Regions from separate parts of the Streptomyces sp. A5-4 genome, predicted to be linked through region 1. Evidence: predicted binding sites of a transcription regulator. Region 1 holds the regulator's gene; each other region holds the start of a gene.
What was found. The regulator HrcA, encoded in region 1, represses chaperone genes, less so after heat shock. The targets are predictions, from matches to a motif close to TTNGCACTCNGNNNNNCNGAGTGCNAA.
Positions count from the first base shown of each region.

Region 1 (5,031 bases):
AGGTGATGTGGTGCACCTGGGGGTAGGCGGCCGGGGCGTACGGGCCGTGCTCGCGCATGAAGCGGTTGACGAGGCCGCGGGCGGGGCGGCCGGAGAAGGCGCGGGTGAGCTCCGTGCGTACGAACAGCGGGTTCGTCATGGCCTGCTTATGCAGGGCGTTGGCCCCGGACTCGGGACAGACCAGGAACGCCGTACCGAGCTGCGCGGCCTCCGCGCCCAGCGCGAGAACCGCCGCGATCTGCGCGCCGCGCATCAGGCCGCCGGCCGCGATGATCGGCAGCTGTATGGTCTCGCGGACCTGCGTGATCAAGGACAGCAGGCCGATCCCGGTGCCGTCGGTCTGCGGGTCGTCGCGGTGTGTGCCCTGGTGGCCGCCGGCCTCGATGCCCTGCACGCACACGGCGTCGGCGCCGGACCACTGCGCGGCCTGCGCCTCCTCGGGCGTGGTGACCGTCACGACGGTGAAGGTGCCGACCTTGGCGAACGAGTCGAGTACGGGGCGGGCGGGGCAGCCGAAGGTGAAGGAGACGATGGGGACGGGATCGTCGAGGAGGATGGCTAGCTTCGCCTCGTAGCCGTCGTCGGAGCCGCCGTCGGTCTCGCCGAGAGGGGTCTCGTACCAGCCGGCCTCGCCCGCGAGCTGATGGCGGTACACCTCGATGGAGGCCGGGTCGGCGGAGTTGGGCTGCGGCATGAAGAGGTTGACGCCGAACGGCCGGGGCGTCAGCCCCCGCAGCTGCTTGATCTCCTCGTACATGCCGTCGGCGGTCTTGTAACCGGCGGCCAGGAAACCGAGACCACCGGCCTCGGAGACCGCCGCGACCAGCTGAGGACACGATGCGCCGCCCGCCATGGGGGCCTGCACGATCGGAGAGCGACAGAGATCGGTCAGTGCGGAGGACATGAACACATCGTTTCACGTCCTCCGCACTGCGCCGAATCGGGCCGTGCGCCCCGCGAGGCGCGCGACGCCGGCGGCGGAGCCCACCTGCGGCAGAGCCGACGGCCGGACCGGCCGGGGCCCCCGGGGCAATCCCCGGCCGACCCGGCCACGAGCCGCGTCAGCGCCCGTTGAACGCGTCCTTCAGCCGGGAGAACAACCCCTGCTGCCCGGGTTGGAACTGCCCGATGGGGCGTTCCTCGCCACGCAGCTTCGCGAACTGGCGCAGCAGGTCCTCCTGCTGCGGGTCCAGCTTCTGCGGGGTCAGCACCTCGACGTGCACGATCAGGTCGCCCCGGCCGCCACCCCGCAGATGCGTGATGCCACGCCCGTGCAACGGGATCGACTGGCCCGACTGCGAACCGGGCCGGATGTCGATCTCCTCGATGCCGTCCAGCGACTCCAGCGGCACCTTCGTGCCGAGCGCCGCCGCCGTCATCGGGATGGTGACCGTGCAGTGGAGATCGTCACCGCGCCGCTGGAACACCGCGTGCGGCAACTCGTGGATCTCGACGTACAGATCGCCCGCCGGACCGCCGCCGGGGCCGACTTCGCCCTCGCCTGCCAGCTGGATCCTGGTGCCGTTGTCGACACCGGCCGGGATCTTGACCGTGAGCGTGCGACGGGACCGGACCCGGCCGTCGCCCGCGCACTCCGGGCACGGCGTCGGCACGACCGTGCCGAAGCCCTGGCACTGGGGGCACGGCCGCGAGGTCATGACCTGACCCAGGAAGGACCGGGTGACCTGCGACACCTCACCACGACCGCGGCACATGTCACAGGTCTGCGCGGAGGTGCCCGGCGCGGCGCCCTCACCGCTGCAGGTCGTGCACACGATGGCCGTGTCGACCTGGATTTCCTTGGTCGTACCGAAGGCCGCCTCGTTGAGGTCGATCTCCAGCCGGATCATCGCGTCCTGGCCACGCCGCGTCCGCGACCTCGGCCCACGCTGGGACGCCGTTCCGAAGAAGGCGTCCATGATGTCCGAGAAGTTCCCGAAGCCGCCCTGGCCGAAGCCGCCGGCTCCGCCGCCCGCCTGCGAGAGCGGGTCACCACCGAGGTCGTAGACCTGCTTCTTCTGCGGGTCCGACAACACCTCGTAGGCGGCGTTGATCTCCTTGAAGCGTTCTTGTGTCTTGGGGTCAGGATTGACATCCGGGTGCAGCTCGCGGGCGAGCCGACGGAATGCCTTCTTGATCTCGTCCTGGGAAGCGTCGCGGCGCACGCCGAGTACGGCGTAGTAGTCCGTGGCCACTTACGACTCCGCCAGGATCTGTCCGACGTAACGTGCCACTGCGCGTACCGCTCCCATCGTTCCGGGGTAGTCCATGCGGGTCGGTCCGACCACGCCGAGTTTGGCGACTGCCTCGTCGCCCGAACCGTAGCCGACTGCGACGACGGACGTGGAACTCAGCCCCTCATGGGCGTTCTCATGACCGATTCGTACGGTCATGGTCGAATCTGTTGCCTCACCCAGCAGCTTGAGGAGCACGACCTGCTCCTCCAGCGCTTCCAGCACCGGCCGGATGGTGAGGGGAAAATCATGTCCGAAGCGGGTGAGATTGGCGGTGCCGCCAATCATCAGCCGCTCCTCGGTCTCCTCGACCAGAGTCTCCAGGAGAGAGGACAGCACCGTCGAAACGGTTCCTCTGTCGTCCGTGTCGAAGGATTCCGGGAGATCCTGCACCAGCTGCGGTACGTCCGCGAAACGACGCCCCACGACCCGGCTGTTGAGCCGGGCGCGCAGGTCCGCCAGCGAGGCCTCACCGAACGGCGCGGGACAGTCGATCATGCGCTGCTCGACCCGTCCGGTGTCCGTGATCAGCACGAGCATCAGACGGGCGGGCGCCAGTGAGAGCAATTCCACGTGGCGCACCGTCGAGCGCGTGAGCGACGGGTACTGCACGACGGCGACCTGCCGGGTCAGCTGCGCGAGCAGCCGGACCGTGCGGGCCACCACGTCGTCGAGGTCCAGTGCTTCGTCCAGGAAGCTGTGGATCGCGCGGCGCTCGGGCGTCGACAGGGGCTTGACCCCCGCGAGCCGGTCCACGAACAGGCGGTAGCCCTTGTCCGTCGGAATCCGCCCTGCGCTGGTGTGCGGCTGGGCGATGAAACCTTCATCCTCCAGGGCGGCCATGTCATTGCGGACCGTGGCCGGGGAGACACCGAGCTTATGCCGCTGGGTGAGCGCCTTGGAGCCCACCGGCTCCTCGGTGCCCACGTAGTCCTGGACGATGGCGCGCAGCACCTCGAGTCTGCGTTCGCTGAGCATGGCGCACACCTCCAGCTGTCGGTCGTCGGCTTCTGCTTGGCACTCGCTGCGGGTGAGTGCCAGCAAATCTCCCTGGCCAGTGTACGGCGGGGAGGTGCGCCCCTAGCAAGGGCGGCCGCTCACGATGTCGCACGACGGCGCTGTTCAGCGGGCGGAGTGTGCCTGGATGGGTCTAGCGTCGCGGTATGGACGTCAGTTGGGAAGAGGCAGGGTGGGAGCGGCTCGCACCGGGGGTGGGGCGGCGGCGCCTGCCCGGGTGGGACGCGACGACCGGGCTGGTCGCGGGCACCGGCCGGGCTCTGGTGATCGACACCGGCTCGACCCTCAAGGAGGGTGCCGAGCTGCGCACCCAGGCGCAGGCCCTGCTCGGGCACCGGGTGACGCATGTCGCGCTGAGTCATTCCCACTTCGATCATGTGCTGGGCACGGCGGTGTTCTCGGGCGCCGAGGTGTACGGGGCGGCGGGCCTGGACGCGTTCCTCGGGCGGAGCCGGGACGCGGTGCGCGACAGTGCGATCCGCCACGGTGTCGCGGCGGCCGAGGCCGCGGAGGCGGCCGACCTGCTGGTCGCACCGCAGCACACCGTCTGCGGTGAGTGGACGCTGGACCTGGGCGGCGGCCGTCAGGTGCTCCTGGTGAACGTGGGTCCGGGGCACAGCGGTCACGACCTGGCGGTCCTGGTGCCCGGCAGCCCCCAGGTCGTCTTCTGCGGCGACCTGGTCGAGGAGTCGGGCGAGCCGCAGGCCGGCGCGGACGCGCACCCGTCCCGGTGGCCGGCCGCGCTGGATCGGCTGCTCGCCCTGGGCGGCGAGGACGCCGTGTACGTGCCGGGGCACGGGGCGGTCGTCGACGCGGCCTTCGTACGCGCCCAGCGGGACGCGCTGGCGGCCCGCTACAGCGTGTCCTGACGTCACCCCGGCAGGGGACTCGGGGATATCGTCGGCCGATGCGCAGTCGACAGTACGGGCCCGATCTGACCCCGCCGTGGAAGAAGACCGCCCCCGCTCCAGAAGTGGCCGCCGAGCACGATCTTGTCGTGGAGGAGGTCACCACGGGCTTCTGCGGTGCGGTGGTCCGCTGCGAGAAGACGGCCCAGGGCCCGACGGTCACCCTGGAGGACCGCCACGGCAAGCACCGGGTGTTCCCGATGGAACCGCGCGGCTTCCTCCTGGAGGGCCGCCCGGTCACGCTGGTACGCCCCGGCGCGGCGGCCCCCGCCCCCCTGCGCCGCACGCGCACGGCGTCGGGCTCGGTCGCGGTGCCGGGGGCGCGTGCCAGGGTCGCGCGCGCCGGGCGCATTTACGTGGAGGGCCGCCACGACGCGGAACTCGTCGAGCGGGTCTGGGGCGACGACCTGCGCATCGAGGGCGTGGTCGTGGAGTACCTGGAGGGAATCGACGACCTCCCGGCGATCGTCGAGGCCTTCGCCCCGGCCCCCGACGCCCGGCTGGGCATCCTGGTCGACCACTTGGTCCCGGGTTCGAAGGAGTCACGCATCGCCGCGCAGGTCTCGGACGCGAGCGTGCTGGTCGTGGGCCACCCGTACATCGATGTGTGGGAGGCGGTGAAGCCCTCCGCGGTCGCGATCCCCGCCTGGCCGAGGGTGCCGCGCGGCCAGGACTGGAAGACGGGCGTGTGCCGGGCGCTGGGCTGGCCGGAGAACACCGGGGCGGCGTGGCAGCGCATCCTGGCGTCGGTCCATTCCTACCGGGACCTGGAGCCGGAACTGCTGGGCAGAGTGGAAGAACTGATCGACTTCGTCACGGCGCCCACGCCGTAGGGGCGAAGCCCGCGAGGGCAGGCGGGGCGGGCAGCTGGG
Region 1 is NZ_CP178591.1:2,351,390-2,356,420, forward strand. Features, by position in the region: gene ACLLJJ_RS10830 (nitronate monooxygenase) at 1-904, opposite strand, end outside; gene dnaJ (molecular chaperone DnaJ) at 1,062-2,195, opposite strand; gene hrcA (heat-inducible transcriptional repressor HrcA) at 2,196-3,212, opposite strand; gene ACLLJJ_RS10845 (MBL fold metallo-hydrolase) at 3,398-4,120, shown strand; gene ACLLJJ_RS10850 (DUF3097 domain-containing protein) at 4,159-4,992, shown strand.

Region 2 (5,031 bases), 1.1 Mb from region 1:
GAGCACTGGACGCCTCCCTGAACATCGCCCTGGACGACGACCGCGAGGAAGTCGTGTTCGTCGCCCACCCGGCCGCCTGACGCACCCGTTCGCCTGACGCACCCGTCCGGCGCGCGCCCGTACCCGGAAACGCCCGAGGGCGGCACCTCCGCGTGGAAGGTGCCGCCCTCGGATCCGTACAGCCATGTACCGCTGAGCCGTGGCTCAGAAGTCCATGTCACCGCCGGGCATGCCGCCACCGGCAGGCGCGGAAGACTTCTCCGGCTTGTCGGCGATGACCGCTTCGGTGGTGAGGAAGAGCGCAGCGATGGACGCGGCGTTCTGCAGGGCGGAGCGCGTGACCTTCGCCGGGTCGATGATGCCCTCGGCGATCATGTCGACGTACTCACCCGTCGCGGCGTTCAGGCCGTGACCGATGGGCAGGTTGCGCACCTTCTCGACGATGACGCCACCCTCAAGACCACCGTTGACGGCGATCTGCTTGAGCGGGGCCTCCAGGGCGAGCTTCACGGCGTTCGCGCCGGTCGCCTCGTCACCCGTGAGCTCGAGCTTGTCGAAGACCGCCGAGGCCTGGAGAAGCGCCACGCCGCCACCGGCGACGATGCCCTCTTCGACGGCCGCCTTCGCGTTGCGAACGGCGTCCTCGATGCGGTGCTTGCGCTCCTTGAGCTCGACCTCGGTCGCGGCGCCGGCCTTGATGACGGCCACGCCGCCCGCGAGCTTCGCCAGGCGCTCCTGGAGCTTCTCGCGGTCGTAGTCCGAGTCGGAGTTCTCGATCTCGGCGCGGATCTGGTTGACGCGACCCTGGACCTGGTCGCTCTCACCGGAGCCGTCGACGATCGTGGTCTCGTCCTTGGTGATGACGACCTTGCGGGCACGGCCGAGCAGGTCGAGACCGGCGTTCTCAAGCTTGAGGCCGACCTCCTCGGAGACGACGGTGCCACCGGTGAGGATGGCGATGTCGCCGAGCATGGCCTTGCGGCGGTCACCGAAGCCAGGAGCCTTGACGGCCACGGACTTGAAGGTGCCACGGATCTTGTTGACGACGAGCGTGGACAGTGCCTCGCCCTCGACGTCCTCCGCGATGATCAGCAGGGGCTTGCCCGACTGCATGACCTTCTCAAGCAGCGGAAGGAGGTCCTTCACGTTGCTGATCTTGGAGTTGACGATCAGGATGTACGGGTCGTCGAGCGACGACTCCATGCGCTCCATGTCGGTGGCGAAGTACGCCGAGATGTAGCCCTTGTCGAAGCGCATGCCCTCGGTGAGCTCAAGCTCGAGCCCGAAGGTCTGCGACTCCTCGACGGTGATGACGCCTTCCTTGCCGACCTTGTCCATCGCCTCGGCGATGAGCTCGCCGATCTGGGTGTCGGCGGCGGAGATGGAGGCCGTGGAGGCAATCTGCTCCTTGGTCTCCACATCCTTGGCCTGCTCAAGGAGCGCGGCGGAGACGGCCTCGACGGCCTTCTCGATGCCACGCTTGAGGGCCATGGGGTTGGCGCCTGCGGCGACATTGCGCAGGCCCTCGCGGACCAGAGCCTGGGCGAGGACAGTCGCGGTCGTCGTGCCGTCACCGGCAACGTCGTCGGTCTTCTTCGCGACTTCCTTGACCAGCTCGGCGCCGATCTTCTCGTACGGGTCCTCGAGCTCGATCTCCTTGGCGATGGAAACACCATCGTTGGTGATCGTGGGGGCGCCCCACTTCTTCTCAAGCACGACGTTACGGCCCTTGGGGCCGAGGGTTACCTTGACGGCGTCGGCGAGCTGGTTCATCCCGCGCTCGAGACCGCGCCGCGCCTCCTCATTGAACGCGATGATCTTAGCCATGTGAAGTGGTCCTCCCGGACTGGGGTGGAGAGCGATGGACTGAATGGCGCCCGCGACGGACGGCCTGCCTGCCTCGTGGTTCCTTGCCCCACCCGGCTTGCGGGCCTCGCCGACCCAGTCCTTCTGTCACTCTCACTAGGAGAGTGCTAACGCCAATGATTAGCACTCGGCCCCTTCGAGTGCAAGGCCGTCCCACACATACCGGGCGCGCGCCGGACGCGCGCCGGACGCGCGAAGGGCCCGCACCCGGTATGGGATACAGGCCCTTCGTGCGTGAGTTGTGTCGGTGGTCGATCGCGCCGAGATCAGACGGCGAGCTTGACCATGTCCGCCTGCGGACCCTTCTGGCCCTGCGAGATCTCGAACTCAACTCGCTGACCTTCTTCAAGGGTGCGGTAACCGTCCATCTGGATCGCGCTGTAGTGGACGAAAACATCCGCACCACCGTCGACCGCGATGAAGCCGTACCCCTTCTCCGCGTTGAACCACTTGACGGTGCCCTGAGCCATGCCTAACTCCCCTATTACTGGCCCTTGCACAGGCCCGCACTTCGCGGAACCCGGGTCAGACCTCACCCCCAGCAGCCCTCGAAAGAAGCAGGAGAGGGTGTGCGCCGGAACGCGTCGACCGCGGCTGAATGTATCCGCCCAACTGCCCTCTGCAACAGGTCAATCGGACGAGAATTCTGGGCACGACCGAACGCCCGAATGCGGGGAATTCACTGGATTCCAGGGCAAGTCGGGCCGGACAAAGCGTGCTTCAGCGGCAATTCGCTCGAACACTTTGGCTGTTTCTTGTCGCGCGGGATCGCATTCTCATATGCGCCGGGCACAAGCAGCGGAGGGGGCTTCCCCAACTGTACCGCGCTCAACCATAGAGAATTGCCCCCTCCGCTTCTGTCGCGGAGAGGGCAATTGTGTTGACTCCGGGTGGCCGGCCGGCCCGCGGACCGGCCGTGGATCAGCCGCCGGCGACCGCCGGGATGATCGAGACGCCGACGCCGTCCGGAGTGGCGGTCTCCAGACCGCTCTCGAAGCGCACGTCGTCGTCGTTCACGTAGACGTTCACGAAGCGGCGCAGCTTGCCCTGGTCGTCCAGCACGCGGGCCGCGATGCCCGTGTGGTTCTTCTCCAGGTCGGCGATGACCTCGGAGAGGGTCGCGCCCTCGGCCGCCACCTCGGCCTGGCCGCCGGTGTACGGACGAAGAATGGTCGGGATGCGAACTTTGACGCTCATACGAGGCCAGCCTCTCGGAAAGAGTCCAGGTTGGGGCGGATGACGGCGGACTGGCCCGTGGTCGGGGCCACCGCCTCAAGGGTCTTCAGGCCGTCGCCCGTGTTGAGCACGACCGTGGTCAGGGCCGGGTCGAGCAGACCGGCGTCGATCAGCTTCTTCGTCACGCCGACGGTCACACCACCCGCGGTCTCCGCGAAGATGCCCTCGGTACGGGCGAGCAGTTTGATGGCGTCCACCACCTGCTCGTCATTGACGTCCTCGACCGCGCCGCCGGTGCGGCGGGCGATGTCCAGGACGTAGGGCCCGTCCGCCGGGTTGCCGATGGCCAGCGACTTGGCGATGGTGTTGGGCTTCTGCGGCCGTACGACGTCGTGCCCGGCCTTGAAGGCCGTCGACACCGGCGAGCAGCCCTCGGCCTGGGCGCCGAAGATCTTGTACGGCTTGTCCTCGACCAGACCGAGCGCGATGAGCTCCTTGAGCCCCTTGTCGATCTTGGTGAGCTGCGATCCCGAGGCGATCGGGATGACGATCTGGTCGGGCAGCTGCCAGCCGAGCTGCTCGCAGATCTCGTACGCCAGCGTCTTGGAACCCTCGCCGTAGTACGGGCGCAGGTTGACGTTGACGAAGCCCCAGCCCTCGCCCAGCGGGTCGCCGATGAGCTCGGAGCAGAACCGGTTCACATCGTCGTAGTTGCCCTCGATGCCGACCAGGTCGCCGCCGTACACCGAGGCCATGATGACCTTGCCCTGCTCCAGGTCGTGCGGGATGAACACGCAGGACCGGAAGCCGGCCTTGGCGGCGGCGGCGCCGACCGCGCCCGCCAGGTTGCCGGTGGAGGAGCAGGAGAGGGTGGTGAAACCGAAGGCGCGGGCGGCCTCGACGGCGATGGCGACGACGCGGTCCTTGAAGGAGTGCGTCGGGTTGCCCGAGTCGTCCTTGACGTACAGGCCGCCGGTGACGCCCAGCTCACGGGCGAGGTTGTCGGCCTTGACGAGCTTGGTGAAGCCGGGGTTCAGGCTCGGCTTCGACGCCACGTCGGCGGGGACGGGCAGCAGGGGGGCGTAGCGCCAGATGTTCTCCGGGCCGGCCTCGATCTGCTTGCGCAGGGATTCCGCGTCACCGAGCGGAAGGTCGTATGCGATCTCAAGGGGACCGAAACAGGAAGAACAGGCGAAGATCGGGCCGAGTTCAAAACGCTCTCCGCACTCACGACAGGAAAGCGCCGTGGCGGGTCCGAGGTCTACTGCGGCTTTTACGGTGTGCGCTTCAGCGGTGGTGCTTGCTTCAGCGGCGACGGTCTGCGAAGCCATAATGGCGAGGCCCTTTCTCCTCATCTTCCCCGCGACGAATTTCGCCACGAGACGGAATTGGCACCTTCCCCGCCGTGACCTCTCGGTCGGCTGGGTGGTTGCCGGGACTTCAACGGGCCGTTCCCTCAGTCCCTCTGGATGAGCGCTATGGCACCGGACCGGGGTCCGGGCATTTGTCCGCGTGGTGGCCCCCGACATGCGACGGTCATCCGCGTTGTTCAAGACTGTAACCGAACCCCCGGAGGGTCGAGGTAGTCGTCCGCACCGCGAGATGGATCACACGGCAGTCACACAGCAGGGAGAACGCACGTGCTGGAAGAGGTGGAGCGCTGGCTGTCCCGGCGGTCCTGGTCTGCGGCGGACCGCCCGCTCGACCAGCTGATGGCGGCCAAAAAGCGGCGCGGCGCCACCATCAGTGTCGTCCTGCCGGCCCTCGACGAGGAGGCCACGGTCGGCGCGATCGTCGCCACGATCCGGCGTGAGCTGATGGCGGCCGTGCCGCTCGTCGACGAGCTGGTGGTGATCGACTCCGGCTCCTCGGACGGCACGGCGGAGGTGGCCGCGGCGGCGGGCGCCCGGGTGGTGCACCGCGACGCGATACTGCCGAGGGTGCCCGCCGTGCCGGGCAAGGGCGAGGTGCTGTGGCGGTCACTGCTGG
Region 2 is NZ_CP178591.1:3,412,875-3,417,905, forward strand. Features, by position in the region: gene ACLLJJ_RS15615 (hypothetical protein) at 1-80, shown strand, start outside; gene groL (chaperonin GroEL) at 205-1,827, opposite strand; gene ACLLJJ_RS15625 (cold-shock protein) at 2,133-2,336, opposite strand; gene ACLLJJ_RS15630 (MoaD/ThiS family protein) at 2,788-3,063, opposite strand; gene thrC (threonine synthase) at 3,060-4,373, opposite strand; SAM riboswitch class I at 4,391-4,518, opposite strand; gene ACLLJJ_RS15640 (glucosyl-3-phosphoglycerate synthase) at 4,683-5,031, shown strand, end outside.
Region 2: a site for HrcA is predicted at 1,951-1,977, ahead of groL (chaperonin GroEL). Genes of this name have one in related genera too.

Region 3 (5,031 bases), 2.8 Mb from region 1:
CCGAGCCGGCGGCAACGGGCCGGAAGGCGGCGCACCCCGCCCCCGGCCAGCCACGACAGGCGCTCCCCGCCGGGCCCGCCGGCTCGATCGCCGCGTACGCGGAGGCGATCCGGCGCGCCCAAACCGTGCGGGTCGCCGCCGCGAAGAAGTGGCGCCTCGACAAGGTCCCGCTGGCCGCGCCCGCGCCGCCCGCGCGGAAACCCCGCATCACCACCCGCAAGGGCTTCGGGGCCGGGGCCGGAATGCCGCCGGTCTTCACCACCGTCCCCGTCAAGGAGCGGGTCGTCTTCCTGACGATCGACGACGGCGCGGAGAAGGACCCCGAGCTGCTGCGGATGATGACCGAGCTGGACATCCCGTACAGCGCCTTCCTCAGCGACTACCTGGCGCGCGGGGACTACGACTACTTCAGGAAGATGCAGGGCCGCGGTGTCTCCCTGCACAACCACACCCTCAACCACCGCTACCTGCCCGGCCTTTCGTACGCGCAGCAGAAGCACGAGATCTGCGGCCAGCAGGCCGTCATCAAGAAGCAGTTCGGCAAGCGGCCCCCGCTCTTCCGGCCGCCGTACGGCAACTACAACGCCGACACCCTGCGCGCCGCCCGGTCCTGCGGCGTCAAGGCCGTGCCCCTGTGGGCCGCCGAGGCGTTTCCCGATCGGATGGAGTGGCGGGAGTGGGACCGCGACCTGCACCCCGGTGACATCGTCCTCACCCACTTCCGTGGCCGCGGCGACTGGAAGGGCTCCATGCCCGACATGATTCGCCGGGTCATGAAGACGATCACCGACAAGGGGTACGCCGTGGCCAAACTGGAGGACTACCTGTGAGACACGCGCACCGGCTGCTGACCGGACTTGTGGCGGCCGGTGCGCTCCTGCTCACCGGGTGCGCGCAGTCCGTGGACCCGCTGGAGCGGCTGGGGAGGAAGGCGGCACGCAGCGTGGCGCCGAAGGCGACCATGCGGGCAGGCGCGTCCCCCTCGGCCGTCCCCGCCCAGGCGCACGCGCACAGGGGTGCGGCGGGGGCGCCCGCTCCGGCCGCCGCGCCCCCGGCCGGTGAGCGCGCACACCCCTCCGCTGCGGATCGGGAGAGGGCGCCGACGCGGGTGTCGGGACGGGGACCGGGGCGGGGGGCTCAGCCGCCGCTGTCCTGGCACTCGCTGTTGTCGCCACCACTGCGGCACTGGTGGCCGGTTTCTCCGGGGGCGTACGAGGACGTGGACGTGGGCTCGGGCTCGGGCTCGGGGTGGCGCTCCCGGTAGACCTCGCGCCCGATGCCGACCGCGATCAGGCAGATCGAGGGAGGGTCGGACCTTTCGAACGGCAGTGCGGTCGCGCGGCCCGGGGCGTTGTCCACAGCCCGTATCCGGCCCGGGTCGGGCCCCGCTCGGCGGCGCTCGATTGGCACTCCGCTTGACCGAGTGCTAACCGCGTCATAGTCTCGCTTCTGGCACTCTCCGATGGTGAGTGCCAACAGCGCGACTGGCAGGTCCGGCTTCCCGCGACGACGGGCCCACCTGGTCGCCACCCAAATTTGTTAACCCCGTGAGATCTCCGAAGGGGGAGACCGGATCGTGACGACAGCCAGTTCCAAGGTTGCCATCAAGCCGCTCGAGGACCGCATTGTGGTCCAGCCGCTCGATGCCGAGCAGACCACGGCCTCCGGCCTGGTCATCCCGGACACCGCCAAGGAGAAGCCCCAGGAGGGCGTCGTCCTGGCCGTGGGCCCGGGCCGCTTCGAGGACGGCAACCGCCTCCCGCTCGACGTCACCGTCGGCGATGTCGTGCTGTACAGCAAGTACGGCGGCACCGAGGTGAAGTACAACGGCGAGGAGTACCTCGTCCTCTCCGCTCGCGACGTGCTCGCGATCATCGAGAAGTAATTCACCGAAGCATCGCTTTTTGATCTGCGCCCCTGGCCTCCCTGCAATTGCCGGGCGGTCCGGGGCGCAGTTCGTTTGACGTTTGAGAGGAATGAACAGCTCCCATGGCGAAGATCCTGAAGTTCGACGAGGACGCCCGTCGTGCCCTTGAGCGCGGCGTCAACAAGCTTGCCGACACGGTGAAGGTGACGATCGGCCCCAAGGGCCGCAACGTCGTCATCGACAAGAAGTTCGGCGCCCCCACCATCACCAACGACGGTGTCACGATCGCCCGCGAGGTCGAGCTCGACGACCCGTACGAGAACCTGGGCGCCCAGCTGGTGAAGGAGGTGGCGACCAAGACCAACGACATCGCTGGTGACGGCACCACCACCGCCACCGTGCTGGCCCAGGCACTGGTCCGCGAGGGCCTGCGCAACGTTGCCGCAGGCGCCTCCCCGGCCGCCCTGAAGAAGGGCATCGACGCCGCGGTCAAGGCCGTGTCCGAGGAGCTCCTCGCGACCGCCCGTCCGATCGAGGACAAGGCCGACATCGCCGCCGTGGCCGGGCTCTCCGCCCAGGACCCGCAGGTCGGCGAGCTCATCGCCGAGGCGATGGACAAGGTCGGCAAGGACGGTGTCATCACCGTCGAGGAGTCCAACACCTTCGGCCTGGAGCTCGACTTCACCGAGGGCATGGCCTTCGACAAGGGCTACCTCTCGCCGTACATGGTGACCGACCAGGAGCGTATGGAGGCCGTCCTCGACGACCCGTACATCCTGATCCACCAGGGCAAGATCGGCTCGATCCAGGACCTGCTCCCGCTGCTGGAGAAGGTCATCCAGGCGGGTGGCTCCAAGCCGCTGCTGATCATCGCCGAGGATGTCGAGGGCGAGGCGCTCTCCACCCTCGTCGTCAACAAGATCCGCGGCACCTTCAACGCGGTCGCGGTGAAGGCCCCCGGCTTCGGCGACCGCCGCAAGGCCATGCTCGGTGACATCGCGACGCTGACCGGCGCCACGGTCATCGCTGAGGAGGTCGGCCTCAAGCTCGACCAGGCCGGCCTTGAGGTGCTCGGTTCCGCCCGTCGCGTGACCGTCACCAAGGACGACACCACGATCGTCGACGGTGGCGGCAAGAGCGAGGAAGTCAGCGGCCGGATCAACCAGATCAAGGCCGAGATCGAGTCCACGGACTCCGACTGGGACCGCGAGAAGCTCCAGGAGCGCCTTGCGAAGCTGGCCGGCGGCGTGTGCGTGATCCAGGTCGGCGCAGCCACCGAGGTGGAGCTCAAGGAGAAGAAGCACCGTCTGGAGGACGCCATCTCCGCGACCCGCGCCGCGGTCGAGGAGGGCATCGTCTCCGGTGGTGGCTCCGCTCTGGTGCACGCCGTCAAGGTCCTTGAGGGCAACCTCGGCAAGACCGGCGACGAGGCCACCGGTGTCGCGGTCGTCCGCCGCGCCGCTGTCGAGCCGCTGCGCTGGATCGCCGAGAACGCCGGTCTTGAGGGTTACGTCATCACCTCCAAGGTCGCCGAGCTCGACAAGGGCCAGGGCTTCAACGCCGCGACCGGCGAGTACGGCGACCTGGTGAAGGCCGGCGTCATCGACCCGGTCAAGGTCACCCGCTCCGCGCTGGAGAACGCCGCGTCCATCGCGTCGCTGCTGCTCACGACCGAGACCCTGGTCGTCGAGAAGCCTGCCGACGACGAGGGCGACTCCGGTCACGGCGGCCACGGCCACTCGCACTGAGGTCGCACGACCTGACATCGCACGACGTGTGAAGGCCCCCGTTCCCACCGCTGATCAGCGGTGGGAACGGGGGCCTCGCCGTTTCGGCCTCGCGGTTTCGTTCAGCCGAGCGTGCTGTTCAGCCGAGCGCACCGTTCAGGCGAGCGCACCGAGCTGTCGCATCAGGCCGACGGCGTCGAAGTGCCACCAGCCTTCCTGGATCATTCCGTCGTGGAAGCGGAAGACCGTGGTGCCGGTCATGGTGCACTCTCTGCCCGTGGGCGCGATGCCCATGAAGTCGCCCTTGTGGGTGCCGCTCCACGTCCACAACGTCACCACGTCGTCGCCCTCGGACACCTGCCTGTCGAGGCTGAAGGTGAAGTCGAAGGCGTCGCGCCAGCCGGTCACGTCGCTGCGGATGGTGTCGGACCCGACGGTGCTTTCCTCTTCCTTCATGATGTCGTGGTCCCGGTAGTCGGCCGCGAACAGCTCGTCGATGGCGTCGAAGTTGCCTCCGACGGCCACCTCGTGGAAGAAGCGGCGGGCGGTCGCGGCGTTCAGCTGCTCCTCGCGGACCACATCGAGGTCGGTGAAGGAAGGCATGCCGTCACAGAGCGCGACCATCTCCTGGAAGATCTGCTCGGTCTCGGGCAGATGGGAGTTCTTCATCGCCTCTTCGTACGACGGGAATTCCACGATTTCCACGTAGTGGTTCGCCTCGGACCGGTCCCTGCCGACAATGTCGTGGGTGGCGGTCCGCTTGCCCTTGGACTGCTCGACCCACCTGTCCATGAGCTGGTTCATGGTTTCGGACTGCTCGGTCTTATAGTCGATTATCTGTACGAATTTCATGCCGCCTCCCGACCTGGGATGGGATATTTCCATTTTAGCGAGGAATGCGGTTTGTGCCGAGTCAGGCCGAGTGGGTCAGGGCCCCCGGGTGGACGGGGTCGGCGAAGGGCAGGCCCGCGGCGTAACGCTCCAGCTCGTCCAGGGACTGGTCGGCCATGCGATGCAACTCGACCCCGAGTGAGCCCGCGACGTGCGGGGTCAGCAGGACGTTCGGCAGGTCGTACAGCGGTGAGTCGGGGGACGGGAGTTCGGGGTCCGTCACATCGAGTACGGCGTTGAGGCGGCCGGAGGTCAGCTCCGGGAGCAGTGCGTCCTCGTCGACCAGGGAGCCACGTGCGGTGTTGATCAGGGTGGCCCCGGCCGGCATCAGGGCCAGCTGACCGGCGCCGATCATGCGGTGCGTCGCCGGGAGTTGCGGGGCGTGCACCGAGACCACGGAGCTGCGGGCGCACAGGTCGTCGAGCGTGCCGAGCTCGACGCCCAGGGTGGCGGCCTCGGCGGGGGTGACGTACGGGTCGTACAGCAGGACCCGCAGGTCGAAGGGGCGCAGCAGCTCGATGACGCGCCGGCCTATGCGGGAGGCGC
Region 3 is NZ_CP178591.1:5,139,506-5,144,536, forward strand. Features, by position in the region: gene ACLLJJ_RS24075 (polysaccharide deacetylase family protein) at 1-830, shown strand, start outside; gene ACLLJJ_RS24080 (hypothetical protein) at 1,138-1,359, opposite strand; gene groES (co-chaperone GroES) at 1,577-1,885, shown strand; gene groL (chaperonin GroEL) at 1,990-3,615, shown strand; gene ACLLJJ_RS24095 (ester cyclase) at 3,751-4,446, opposite strand; gene ACLLJJ_RS24100 (hydroxyacid dehydrogenase) at 4,508-5,031, opposite strand, start outside.
Region 3: a site for HrcA is predicted at 1,404-1,430, ahead of groES (co-chaperone GroES). Genes of this name have one in related genera too.